One region of the Bradyrhizobium sp. SZCCHNS3002 genome, then DNA from elsewhere that is predicted to be linked to it. Evidence: predicted binding sites of a transcription regulator. Region 1 holds the regulator's gene; each other region holds the start of a gene.
What was found. Region 1 encodes HrcA, which represses chaperone genes, less so after heat shock. Its sites were predicted from a motif close to GTTAGCACTCNCNNNNNGNGAGTGCTAAC; they were not measured.
Positions count from the first base shown of each region.

Region 2: the regulator HrcA is predicted to act here: its motif matches at 2,421-2,449, upstream of groES (co-chaperone GroES).
Region 3: the regulator HrcA is predicted to act here: its motif matches at 768-796, upstream of groES (co-chaperone GroES).
Region 4: the regulator HrcA is predicted to act here: its motif matches at 1,367-1,395, upstream of groES (co-chaperone GroES).

Region 1 covers NZ_JAUHHY010000025.1:6,674-10,066, reverse strand. The annotation lists gene QW845_RS32570 (hypothetical protein) at 1-405, shown strand, start outside; gene grpE (nucleotide exchange factor GrpE) at 561-1,181, opposite strand; gene hrcA (heat-inducible transcriptional repressor HrcA) at 1,312-2,400, opposite strand; gene rph (ribonuclease PH) at 2,575-3,288, shown strand; gene rdgB (RdgB/HAM1 family non-canonical purine NTP pyrophosphatase) at 3,285-3,393, shown strand, end outside.
Region 2 covers NZ_JAUHHY010000003.1:251,363-254,755, reverse strand. The annotation lists gene lepB (signal peptidase I) at 1-109, shown strand, start outside; gene groL (chaperonin GroEL) at 275-1,915, opposite strand; gene groES (co-chaperone GroES) at 2,063-2,377, opposite strand; gene QW845_RS08280 (usg protein) at 2,758-3,042, shown strand; gene QW845_RS08275 (cupin domain-containing protein) at 3,176-3,393, shown strand, end outside.
Region 3 covers NZ_JAUHHY010000005.1:169,486-172,878, reverse strand. The annotation lists gene QW845_RS12615 (hypothetical protein) at 57-563, opposite strand; gene groES (co-chaperone GroES) at 895-1,191, shown strand; gene groL (chaperonin GroEL) at 1,313-2,956, shown strand; gene QW845_RS12600 (hypothetical protein) at 3,097-3,393, shown strand, end outside.
Region 4 covers NZ_JAUHHY010000013.1:45,505-48,897, forward strand. The annotation lists gene groL (chaperonin GroEL) at 1-896, opposite strand, end outside; gene groES (co-chaperone GroES) at 938-1,252, opposite strand; gene QW845_RS25180 (trypsin-like peptidase domain-containing protein) at 1,475-2,569, shown strand; gene QW845_RS25185 (GGDEF domain-containing protein) at 2,715-3,393, shown strand, end outside.

The DNA.
Region 1 (3,393 bases):
AAGACCATCCGCACGCTCGGGCCGGGCGCCCTGATCCTCGCCGACGGCGAGGAGGACAAGGGATTCGAGGCCGCGCCCTTCGTGGTGATCGGGCTGGTGGCCGGCGTGGCCCCGGAGGCGGGCGACCGCGCGCGCGTGGCGCAACAGGCGGCCACCACCATTCCGGGCGTCCGCGAAGCGCGCATCACGATGTCCGAGCCGATCCGCATCGACGGCCAGCCGGCCTATGAGACCCGGATCGACGCCACCAGCGGCAAGGACAATACGCCGGTGACGGTGGTGCAGTGGCTGCGCTTCGGCGGGCCAAACACGTTGCGGATCATCGGCAGTGCGCCGCGCGACCAGTGGTCGGCGGCCTTCCCGCGGTTCCGTGCCGTCCGCGACGGCATCCAGCCAAGAGGCTGAGACCAGCCCGGCATCGGACGGCGTGATCACGCCGGCTGCTCGCCGCGAGACGAACTACAAGGTCGCGCCGACAAACAAGAAGCCACGGGCATCGCTGCCCGTGGCTTCTTCGTTCGACAACAGGACGGCCGCAGAATGCGTGCCCGTGCTCGCCGTCAGGCGGCGCTGTTCGACTGATCGTTGCTCGCCGCGGGCGCCGCCTTGGCGCCGCCCTTGGACACGCCGACCAGGGCGGGGCGCAGCACGCGCTCGCCGATCATAAAGCCGGCCTGCACGACCTGCACCACCGTGCCGGACGGCACCGACGGATCCGGCACCTCGTACATCGCCTGCTGGAAATTGGGGTCGAACTTTTGCCCGGTCGGATCGAACTTCTTGACGCCGTTTTTCTCCAGCGTGTTGAGCAGCGAACGCTCGGTGAGCTCGACGCCCTCGATCAGCGACTTCAGGCCCGCATCGGCATTGTCGCGCGTCTCCGCCGGCACGGCATCGAGCGCGCGCTGCAGATTGTCGGCGATGTCGAGCACGTCACGGGCGAAGCCGGTGATGCCGTACATGCGCGCATCGGCGACCTCGCGGGCGGTCCGCTTGCGCAGATTCTCCATCTCCGCCAGCGTGCGCAGCATCTTGTCGCGCGCGTCGGCCGCCTCCTTGGCCAGGGCCTCTGCCGAGCCGGCCTCGGGATCATCGGGCATGATGTAGGGCTTGGAGACGACGGGTTCGCTGGCCTGCGCCGGGTTTTCCGGATCATTCTTATGCAGGTCGGGATCGGTCATGGACAGACTCGCAAGTTCGGCTGACGGGTTTGGGGATATGGGGCGGGATATCGTGCTTTGAGCGTCGAAAATCAAGCGCAGCCTGACCGGCCCGCCGGAGACGCCGTCCGCGGATTAACCATCTCACGCATCAGCCACCCAGCAGCCGGCTGACCAGGCGCGCGGCATAATCGACCGTCGGAATCACCCGGGCATAGTTGAGCCGGGTCGGACCGATGACGCCGAGCACGCCGACGATGCGACCCGTGGCGTCGGAATAGGGCGACACGATCGTCGACGAGCCCGACAGCGAGAACAGCTTGTTCTCCGAGCCGATGAAGATGCGGACACCTTCCGCGCTCTCCGCGCGCCCGAGCAGATCGACGACGCCGCGCTTGGTTTCGAGATCGTCGAACAGCCGCCGGACACGCTCGAGATCTTCGAGCGCATGCAGGTCCTCGAGCAGGTTGGCGTGGCCGCGCACGATGAGCTGCCGCTCGTCGCTGTCGCCGCCGGACCAGCTCGCGACGCCGGCGGCGATCACCTTCTGCGTCAGCTGGTCGAGCTCGGCACGGTCGTGCGCCAGCGCGGTCTCGAGCTCGAGCCGCGCTTCCGCCAGCGTCCGCCCTCTGATCCGGGCGTTGAGGAAATTGGACGCCTCGGTCAATGCCGAGGACGGCACGCCCGGCGGCAGGGTCAGGACCCGGTTCTCGACCTGTCCTTCCTCGCCGACCAGAACGACGAGCGCGCGCTCGGGCTCGAGCCTGACGAACTCGATGTGCTTCAGCCGGGTGTTGGATTTGGCGGTCAGAACCACGGCGGCGGCACGGGTCAGACCCGACAGCCGGGTCAGCGCTTCATCCAGCGCCGCCTCGACCGATTGCGCCCGGCCGACGGCCGCGAGCTGGCTCTGGATCGACTGCCGCTCGGCCTCCGTCATGTCGCCAACCTGCATCAGGGCGTCGACGAAGAAGCGCAGGCCGGCTTCGGTGGGCAGCCGGCCGGCCGAGGTGTGCGGCGCGTAGATCAGGCCGAGCTGCTCGAGATCGGCCATGACGTTGCGCACCGAGGCCGGCGACAGCGGAACCGCGATCAGCCGCGAAATGTTGCGCGAGCCGACCGGCTCGCCGGTCGCCAGATAGCTTTCGACGATCTGCCGGAAGATCTCGCGCGAGCGCTCGTTCAGCTGCGCCAGACCGGCCGGCGGTGTCATCAGGTTGATCGGATCGTGGTGGGCCACCAGATGCACTCCTCCCAGCTGCCTATAATGTGTCCATGCGGCGGCTCGGTGGCAAGCCGGTCATGAGGAGGGGGCTCCGGGAGCGACGGGCCCTTGATAAACCCTTGCCGCTGCCGGTCGCGGCTCCTACAAGGCCGTCAAACACCCTCTTTCGCCTCTTTCACGGAGAGAATCATGCGGCCGAGCCGCCGTGCACCGGATGAACTGCGGGCCGTGAGCCTGGAACGCGGCGTCGTCAAATACGCCGAGGGCTCCTGCCTGGTGAAGTTCGGCGACACCCATGTGCTGGTCACCGCCACGCTCGAGGACCGGCTGCCGCCCTGGCTCAAGGGCCAGGGACGCGGCTGGATCACCGCCGAATACGGCATGCTGCCACGCGCCACGCTGGAGCGAACCCGGCGCGAGGCCTCCGCCGGCAAGCAGACCGGCCGCACCGTCGAGATCCAGCGCCTGATCGGCCGCTCGCTGCGCACCGCGATCGACCTGGAAGCGCTCGGCGAGCGCCAGATCACGGTGGACTGCGACGTGCTGCAGGCCGATGGCGGCACGCGCACGGCGTCGATCACCGGCGCCTGGGTCGCGCTGGCCGACTGCATCAAGTGGATGAAGTCGCGCAACATGATCAAGACCGAGGTGCTGCGCGCCAACGTCGCCGCGATCTCCTGCGGCATCTACAACGGCACGCCGGTGCTCGATCTCGACTACGCTGAGGATTCCGAGGCGGAGACCGATGCCAATTTCGTCATGACCGGCGACGGCCGCATCATCGAGGTGCAGGGCACGGCGGAGAAGACGCCGTTCACGGAGGCCGAGTTCCTGGCGCTGATGGCGCTCGCCCGCAAGGGCGTCGCGCGGCTGGTCGACCTGCAGAAGATGGCGGTCGCGTGAACGGTCCGCACCGCAGGCTCACCGGTCGCATCGTCATCGCGACCCACAATCCCGGCAAGCTTGCCGAGATGCGCGAGCTGCTCGCCCCCCATGGCGTCGAGGCGG
Region 2 (3,393 bases), on a different contig from region 1:
CGAGAACGTCATCGGCCGCGCCGCCATGATCTTCTTTTCGGCCGCCGGTGCCGGCAAAGGCAGGCCCGGCCGCATCCGCTTCGAGCGGATCGGGACGATGGTGAGGTAGACCGGTCGCGGATGTCGTAGCCCGCATGAGCGAAGCGACATGCGGCACTGCCGACTCTGCTTCTCGAGACCCCGGATATCGCTTCGCTCATGCGGGCTACGCTCTGAGCAAAGAAAAGGGCGCGGCTTTCGCCGCGCCCTTGGTATCTTCGCGAGGAGGCCGGACTTAGAAGTCCATGCCGCCCATGCCGCCGCCCGGAGGCATCGCGGGGCCGCCGGCGTTCTTCTTCGGCAGCTCGGCGACCATTGCCTCGGTGGTGATCAGCAGGCCGGCCACCGACGCGGCGTTCTGGATCGCGGCGCGCACGACCTTGGTCGGGTCGATGATGCCCTTGGACACCATGTTCACGTAGTCGCCCGACTGCGAGTCGAAGCCGTACGCATACTGCTCCTTCTCGAGGATCTTGCCGACGATGACCGAGCCGTCCTCGCCCGCGTTGATCGCGATCTGGCGGGCCGGGGCGGAGAGCGCCTTGCGGACGATCTCGATGCCGGTCTTCTGGTCCTCGTTCTTGGCGCGGACGCCCTTGAGCTGCTCGGAGGCCCGGAGCAGGGCGACGCCGCCGCCCGGCAGGATGCCTTCCTCGACAGCCGCGCGGGTCGCATGCATCGCGTCATCCACGCGATCCTTGCGCTCCTTCACCTCGACCTCGGTCGCGCCGCCGACGCGGATCACCGCGACGCCGCCGGCGAGCTTGGCCAGACGCTCCTGCAGCTTCTCACGGTCGTAGTCCGAGGTGGTCTCCTCGATCTGCGCCTTGATCTGCTGAACGCGCGCCTCGATGTCGGCCTTCTTGCCGGCGCCGTTGACGATCGTGGTGTTCTCCTTGTCGATCATCACCTTCTTGGCGCGGCCGAGCATGGAGAGGTTGACGTTCTCGAGCTTGATGCCGAGATCTTCCGAGATCGCCTGGCCGCCGGTCAGGATCGCGATGTCCTGCAGCATGGCCTTGCGGCGGTCGCCGAAGCCCGGCGCCTTGACGGCAGCGACCTTCAGGCCGCCACGCAGACGGTTCACGACCAGGGTGGCGAGAGCCTCGCCCTCGACATCCTCGGCGACGATCACCAGCGGCTTGCCGGTCTGCACCACGGCCTCGAGCAGCGGCAGCAGCTCGTTCAGCGACGACAGCTTCTTCTCGTTGATGAGGATGTAGGCGTCGTCCATCTCGACGCGCATCTTGTCGGCATTGGTCACGAAGTACGGAGAAATGTAGCCGCGATCGAACTGCATGCCCTCGACGACGTCGAGCTCGGTCTCGAGCGACTTGGCTTCCTCGACGGTGATCACGCCCTCGTTGCCGACCTTCTTCATGGCGTCGGCGAGGAACTTGCCGATCTCGGAGTCGCCGTTGGCGGAGATGGTGCCAACCTGGGCGATCTCGTCGTTCGACGTGACCTTCTTGGAGTTCTTGACGAGATCGGCAACGACCGCCTCGACCGCGAGGTCGATGCCGCGCTTCAGATCCATCGGGTTCATGCCGGCGGCAACCGCCTTGGCGCCTTCGCGGACGATGGCCTGGGCCAGCACGGTCGCGGTGGTGGTGCCGTCGCCGGCCGCGTCAGCGGACTTCGAGGCGACTTCGCGCACCATCTGCGCGCCCATGTTCTCGAACTTGTCGTCGAGCTCGATCTCCTTGGCGACGGTGACGCCGTCCTTGGTGATGCGCGGCGCGCCGAACGACTTGTCGAGGACGACGTTGCGGCCCTTCGGACCGAGCGTGACTTTCACGGCATTGGCGAGAATGTCCACGCCGCGCAGCATGCGGTCGCGGGCTTCGACGCCGAACTTTACGTCTTTCGCTGACATATTGGGTTTCCCTGGTTTTGATCGAGATCCTCGTCCTGAGGAGCCCGCGCAGCGGGCGTCTCGAAGGACGAGATGAGGAGGTGGTTGGGGCCTCATCCTTCGAGACGCCGGCTCAAGCCGGCTCCTCAGGATGAGGGGCAACGGCGCTTAGGCGGCCTTCTTCTTGGCCGCGGTGTCGGTGAGAACGCCCATGATGTCGCTCTCCTTCATGATGAGCAGCTCCTGGCCGTCGATCTTGACCTCGGTGCCCGACCACTTGCCGAACAGCACGCGGTCACCGACCTGAACGTCGAGCGGGACGAGCTTGCCGCTCTCGTCGCGGGCGCCGGGGCCCACCGCGATCACTTCGCCCTGCGAGGGCTTTTCCTTGGCCGAGTCGGGGATGATGATGCCGCCAGCGGTCTTCTCTTCGGCGTCGATGCGCTTGACCACGACGCGGTCGTGAAGCGGACGGAAAGCCATACAGTCCTCCTAAGGTATTGAAGCGATTGTCAGTTTCTGGAGATTTGGCAGTCGGCGCCGGCGAGTGCCAGCACGCGGGCTGGATTTAGGGGAGAGTTTTATGCCGGGCAAGGCCTTGTAGCAGAAAAATTAGCAGTCGATCGCGGGCTCTGCCAAAGCGTTCCGACAGCGTTAACGGAGGCGGAACGAACCGCGAAACCCCGTATTAGCACCTGGGCTAAGTGGCTGCTAATGCAGCATTTTTCAACATGTCGTTAAACATTTAAGCTTGAGATGGGTTGAGGACATGCGTCACATTTCTAGGCGGTGAGCGCATCGTTGCCGGGTGGCTCCATCCCCGGTTGGCCACACGGACATGCGCTCCAGAAACGGAGGTTGGCATGGTGTCGAGGGTTGAGGTTTCCGAGGACTTTCGGAAACAGGTGCTGGGTTACGGGCTGACGACCGCGCAGATCCTGTATCGGATGCCGGACCATCGCTCGCTGCTGCAGACCTATGTCTGGCAGAACTACGACCTGTTTCCGAAATTCCCTGCGCTGCAGGACTTCCTGGCGTTCTGGGAGGAGAAGATCGAGGGCCCGCTGTACTCGGTCACCGTGGCGCATTCCAAGCTGATCAAGCCCGCCGAGCTGCGCGCCGTCGACGGCGTGTTCGTGCTGCATTGAGCTGACAACCCCGCCATCGGTGTCATTCCGGGCTCGTGCTGCGCACGCCCCGGAATGACGACCTTTGTTGGAGCTCTGCCGAGTCCCCCCAATTGTGATAGCCTCTGACCCGAGGACTCGCAGGGAGAGCGCCATGGCCAAGAAGAGCCGCAGCACCACATCATCATCACGCACCGCCGCGAAGGCTGCGCCGCGTAAGGTCGCAAAGACAAGGCCGACGGCGAAGACTGTCGCCAAGACGGCCGCCAAGCCGGGCAGGGCGGCTGCACCGTCCGCGCGCAAGGCGCTCGTGAGCAAGGGGCGGCCAGCACCGGCGCCGCGCCGGCGCAAGCAGAAGGTCGCGATCAGCCA
Region 3 (3,393 bases), on a different contig from region 1:
CTGTCGCCGGCGTTTTACGTTCGACTCTCGACCTTTGCGGGGTGATCGCCCGGATCTCAGGCGCGCGGCCCGCAGCGGACGTAGACCATCGTCTGGTAACGGGTCGCCGCATCCTTGTCGACGAAGCGGGTGATCAGCACACGGCCATCGAAGGAGATGACCTCGCGGTCCTGCTCGCCGCCGGGCGGTCCGGCCGGGCCGATGTAGTTCTTGCCGCTGGCCGACCCCTTCAGGCGCAGTTCCTGGGGAGTCGCCTGGTCGGCCAGATGCATCACGACACCGCCGGACGTGCCTGCCCCGATGACGTAAGGCTGTTTGCACTGCGCCAGAGCCATCTTCTCGGTGCGCGCGCGGTCATTCGGATTGTTGTAGGCGGCGAGGCCCCATTTGCCCACGAGATCCTCGGGGCGGATCGTCGCCGGAACCTCGGGCTCGACCGGCGCCTCGGTCTGCATGGGGGGCGACGGCGACAGGCTGAAGCCCGTGCACGCTCCCAGAAGCATCGTGAGCGCCGACGCGATCGCGAGATTGGCAACCGGCCGCGCGCACCGTGAACTCGTCATGGCATCCCCTTAGGAACAGAATCGTGGCTGCCCCGTCCGGCAACCAAGCGCAAAACGCTCGTCAGAGCAATGACGTCGGATGACGACGCCGCTCCACTAACATGTCTGGCCCCGGACAACATCCCCCTAACAGCCTCAAGAACGGCTTAACGGCTGGCCGTTGCTTGACAGGAACAGCCGCAAGCCATATTTCCCCGAGCGGTCTTTAGCACTCGGAGGGCGCGATTGCTAAGGCTGCGAGCCAGTTGGCGCCAAGTGGGCGTCAAATGTGGTCGCATTCAGATTTCCTCCGACAGCAACACTTATCCAAGCACCCCAAAAGGGATCCGTCATGGCCAAATCGAAGTTTCGTCCCCTGCACGACCGCGTCGTGGTTAAGCGCATCGACGCCGAAGAGAAGACCAAGGGCGGCATCATCATTCCCGACAGCGCCAAGGAAAAGCCCTCGCAGGGCGAAGTCGTCGCCGTCGGCCCGGGCGGCCGCGACGAGAGCGGCAAGCTGATCCCGATCGACGTCAAGGTCGGCGACCGCGTGCTGTTCGGCAAGTGGTCCGGCACCGAGGTCAAGCTGGACGGCGAGGAGCTCCTGATCATGAAGGAGTCCGACATCATGGGCGTCGTCGCCTGATCCCGACCTGTCGGGGGCGGCGATCAGCCGCCCCGGGCGAAAATGCTCTGCAACCTCGTTCCGGCGACAGACGGGCGATCACGCCCCTCGCCGTCGAGGTCTACTCCAGGAGAATTTTGAAATGGCAGCCAAGGACGTCAAATTCGCCGGCGACGCACGCGACCGCATGCTGCGCGGCGTCGACATTCTCGCCAACGCCGTCAAGGTGACGCTCGGCCCGAAGGGCCGCAATGTCGTCATCGAGAAGAGCTTCGGCGCTCCGCGCATCACCAAGGACGGCGTCACCGTCGCCAAGGAGATCGAGCTGGAGGATAAGTTCGAGAACATGGGCGCGCAGATGCTGCGCGAGGTCGCCTCCAAGACCAACGACACCGCCGGTGACGGCACCACCACCGCGACCGTGCTGGCCCAGGCCATCGTGCGCGAGGGCGCCAAGGCCGTTGCCGCCGGCATGAACCCGATGGACCTCAAGCGCGGCATCGACATCGCGGTGGCCGCCGTGATCAAGGACATCGAGAAGCGCGCCAAGCCGGTCGCTGCGTCCTCCGAGGTCGCCCAGGTCGGCACCATCTCCGCCAATGGCGACGCCGCGATCGGCAAGATGATCGCCCAGGCGATGCAGAAGGTCGGCAACGAGGGCGTCATCACGGTCGAGGAGAACAAGTCGCTCGACACCGAGGTGGACATCGTCGAAGGCATGAAGTTCGACCGCGGCTATCTCTCGCCCTACTTCGTCACCAATGCCGAGAAGATGACCGCCGAGCTCGACGACGTCTACGTGCTGCTGCACGAGAAGAAGCTGTCCGGCCTGCAGGCCATGCTGCCGGTGCTCGAAGCCGTGGTGCAGTCGGGCCGTCCGCTCTTGATCATCGCCGAGGACGTCGAGGGCGAGGCGCTGGCCACGCTGGTCGTCAACCGCCTGCGCGGCGGCCTCAAGGTCGCGGCCGTCAAGGCGCCGGGCTTCGGTGACCGCCGCAAGGCCATGCTCGAGGACATCGCGATCCTGACCGGCGGTCAGCTGATCTCGGAAGATCTCGGCATGAAACTCGAGAACGTCACGGTGAAGATGCTCGGCCGCGCCAAGAAGGTCGTGATCGACAAGGAGAACACCACGATCGTCAACGGTGCCGGCAAGAAGGCCGATATCGAGGCACGCGTCGGCCAGATCAAGGCGCAGATCGAGGAGACCACCTCGGACTACGACCGTGAGAAGCTGCAGGAGCGTCTCGCCAAGCTCGCGGGCGGCGTCGCGGTGATCCGCGTCGGCGGCGCGACCGAGATCGAGGTCAAGGAGAAGAAGGACCGCGTCGAGGACGCCCTCAACGCGACCCGCGCTGCGGTGCAGGAAGGCATCGTCCCCGGCGGCGGCGTGGCGCTGCTGCGCGCCAAGAAGGCGGTCGGCCGCATCACCAACGCCAACTCGGACGTCCAGGCCGGCATCAACATCGTGCTGAAGGCGCTCGAGGCTCCGATTCGCCAGATCTCCGAGAACGCCGGCGTCGAAGGCTCGATCGTGGTCGGCAAGATCCTGGACGAGAAGTCCGAGACCTTCGGCTTCGACGCGCAGACCGAGGACTATGTCGATATGGTTGCCAAGGGCATCATCGACCCGGCCAAGGTGGTCCGCACCGCGCTGCAGGACGCCTCGTCGGTCGCCGGCCTCCTGGTCACCACCGAGGCCATGGTCGCCGAGCTGCCGAAGGATGCGGCTCCCGCGATGCCGGCCGGCGGCGGCATGGGTGGCATGGGCGGCATGGGCTTCTGAGCCCTGCTTTCGACATCTCACATTCAGGAAGGCCGCCTCCGGGCGGCCTTCTTTTTGGCCGAGTGTCCGCACCGGGGGTGCAGCGACCGCAAATCGGCGCTACAGCTTAAGGCCGATTCTGCCCCCACAAGGATTTTCAGATGCGCGCGATTTTGCTTGCGCTGGCCGTGATTGTAGCGGCCGCGCCGGAACTCGGTTGGGCCCAGAGCAAGAGCGGGACCAAGGCCCCCGCCAACGAGACGCGGTATTTCACCGCGATCGACGGTCTGATGGACGGCAATGCCGACGTGATCCTGAAGGAGACGCGCCAGGGCAAGACCGTCACCGCCGCAACGCTCGACGTCTGCTATCCCGTCGCAAAGAATTCGGATCGCAAGGACCGCTTCGTGGTCAGCCTCACGGTCAACGGCCAGACCTTGACCGGCGCGACCCAGAGC
Region 4 (3,393 bases), on a different contig from region 1:
GTGCCGCCGGTGAGGATCGCGATGTCCTCCAGCATCGCCTTGCGGCGATCGCCGAAGCCCGGCGCCTTGACGGCCGCGATCTTCAGGCCGCCACGCAGCTTGTTGACGACCAGGGTCGCCAGCGCCTCACCCTCGACGTCTTCAGCCACGATCAGCAGCGGCTTGCCCGACTGCACCACGGCCTCGAGCAGCGGCAGCATGGTCTGCAAGCCCGACAGCTTCTTCTCGTGGATCAGGATGTAGGGATCCTCGAGCTCGACCCGCATCTTCTCGGAGTTGGTGACGAAGTACGGCGAGACATAGCCGCGGTCGAACTGCATGCCCTCGACCACTTCCAGCTCGGTATCGAGGCTCTTGGCCTCCTCGACCGTGATCACGCCCTCGTTGCCGACCTTCTGCATGGCCTCGGCGAGGAAACGCCCGATCTCATTGTCGCCATTGGCCGAGATGGTGCCGACCTGGGCGATCTCGTCGTTGCTGGTGATCTTCCTGGCGTGCGCCTTGAGGTCCGCGACGATCGCGTCGACGGCGAGATCAATGCCGCGCTTGAGATCCATCGGGTTCATGCCGGCGGCCACCGACTTGGCGCCCTCCTTCACGATGGCCTGGGCGAGCACGGTGGCGGTCGTGGTGCCGTCGCCGGCGAGATCGGCGGTCTTCGAGGCCACCTCGCGCACCATCTGCGCGCCCATGTTCTCGAACTTGTCCTCCAGCTCGATCTCCTTGGCGACCGTGACGCCGTCCTTGGTGATGCGCGGCGCGCCGAACGATTTCTCGATCACGACATTGCGGCCCTTGGGGCCGAGCGTGACCTTCACGGCATTGGCGAGGATGTCGACGCCGCGCAGCATGCGGTCGCGCGCATCGGTGGAAAACTTCACGTCCTTGGCAGCCATGTTCGTCGTCTCCTTTCCTTCGATGACTGTCAGTTGAGGGATCAGGCGGCCTTCTTCGCCGCCACGGGAGCTTCGATGATGCCGAGCAGATCGCTCTCCTTCATGATCAGGAGATCCTTGCCGTCGATGTTGACCTCGGTGCCCGACCACTTCGCGAACAGCACCCGGTCGCCGGCCTTGACGTTTAGCGGCACCAGCTGCCCCTGCTCATTCCGCGCGCCTGGCCCCGCGGCGACGATCTCGCCCTCCTGCGGCTTCTCCTTGGCGGTGTCGGGAATGATGATGCCGCCCTTGGTCTTCTCCTCGGCATCGATACGGCGCACGAGCACGCGGTCGTGCAATGGGCAGAATTGCATGCACATCCTCCTTCACAGATCAGCGATGTCACAAGCCTCGGGTCCCATCAGGCCCCCGAGCGAGCAACGACCTAGGAAAGCCGAACTTTTCGTTCAAGAGGGTCACGCAAATTTTTTGGCACTCTCGGGGAACGATTGCCAGCCCGGCTCTTGAACCGGGCCGGCCGCTTTCCCAGCTCTGTCGTCGCCAAAAAATCTTGATCGCACTTGTTGGGGATCACGATGCAGCTTCCGCCTTTTCTCCGGGCCGTCCTGGCGCCTGCCATTCTGTTTTGCCTGATGACCGGGCCTGCCTTGGCCCAAATTCCCGATCTCAAGCTCGGCCGGGTGCCGACATTGGCCCCGCTGGTCAAGGAGGTGACGCCCGCCGTCGTCAACATCTCGGTCGAAGGCAAGGTCCGCCAGGACAACCCGCTCTACCAGGACCCGCTGTTCCGCGAGTTCTTCGACGTCCCCAAGCAGGTCGAGAAGCAGATCAGCGCCACCGGCTCGGGCGTTATCGTCGATGCGCAGCGCGGCTACGTGATGACCGCCAATCACGTCGTCGAGCACGTCACGACAGCGCAGATCCGCACCAAGGATGGCCGCCAATTCGCCGCCCGCCTGGTCGGGCGCGATCCCGCCACCGACATCGCGCTGCTGCAGATCAGGGACCCGATCGAGCTCAGGGCCATCGCACTCGGCGACAGCGACGCGCTCGAGGTCGGCGACTTCGTGATCGCGGTCGGCAACCCGTTCGGCCTCGGCCAGACGGTCACCTCCGGCCTCGTCAGCGCGCTCGGACGCACGGGCCTGGGCAAGCAGGGCTACGAGGATTTCATCCAGACCGACGCGGCGATCAATCCCGGCAATTCCGGCGGCGCGCTGATCAATCTGCGCGGCGAGCTGGTCGGTATCAACACCGCGATCATCTCGCCCGGCGGAGGCAATGTCGGCATCGGCTTCGCGGTGCCGATCAACATGGCGCGACGGGTGATGGAGCAGCTCGTCGCGAACGGCCGCGTCGATCGCGGCCGCATCGGCGTGACCCTGCTCGACCTCGACGCGCCGGCCGATGGCCGCATTCAAGGCGCGCGCGTCGCCGACGTCACCGTGGGCTCCCCGGCCGAACGCGCGGGGCTGCGCAAGGGCGACATCATCGTGAAGGCGAACGACATGCCGGTGCGCAGCGCCACGCAGGTGCGCAACCTAATCGGCCTCACGCCGGTCGGACAGCGCGTCCGTCTCGTGTTCGAGCGCGACCGCGCGCTCGGCAATGCGACAGTGGAGGTCGCGCCGGTCGCCGAAGAACGCGCGCGTGCGCGGACCTCGGGCTGAGAATTCAACTTCAGTTCGCTGTTAGCTGCGCATACCACGTGGAGTAAATTTTTACCGTGCATCAAGCATGCAGCGAGACGCCGATACCTCCATAAACGCGTGTTAAGTGCCCTCGCGGTTAGTGCAACCCCGCGGAGGTATTGAAATGCGGGGTGATGGTTTGTCGTTCAGTTTGCCACGCTGGCGCGTGACGCGCTGGCTGGCCGACCCGGGATATCCGGTGTCATCAGATATCCGCGGCGCATTGACCGGCGAGCTCTACGGCTGCTGGTCGGTGTTCGCCGGCGGCGCCATCAACACCGTCGCCGTTGCTGCTGCGCTTGCGCTGCGCACGCCGAGCCCGCTGTTCATCACCTGGTTCGTGCTCGAGGTCGCGGTCTGCCTGTCGCGGCTGGTCGTGATGATGATCGCCTACCGCCGCGCGCGCGAGCGGCTGGCGACGCCGACCGACATCCACATCCTGCTGTCGGTGGCCTGGAGCGCCAGCGTCGGCTTCGGCGTCGGCATCAGCCTCGCGTCCGGCGACTGGGTGGCCGCGTCATTGACCTGCATCTCCTCGGCCGCCATGGTGGGCGGCATCTGCTTTCGCAATTTCAGCGCGCCGCGCCTCGTCGGCACGATGATCCTGTTCAGCATCGGCCCCGTGATCCCCGGCGTCGCGACGTCGCATGAGCCGCTGTTGTTCGCGATGTATCTGCAGATGCCGGTCTACTTCCTCGCCATGACCGGCGCGGCGTTCCGGCTCAACAGGATGCTGGTGGCGGTGATGCAGGCCAAACGCGAGAGCGACGAGCGGGCGCGGCTCGATCCGCTCACGGGTCTGT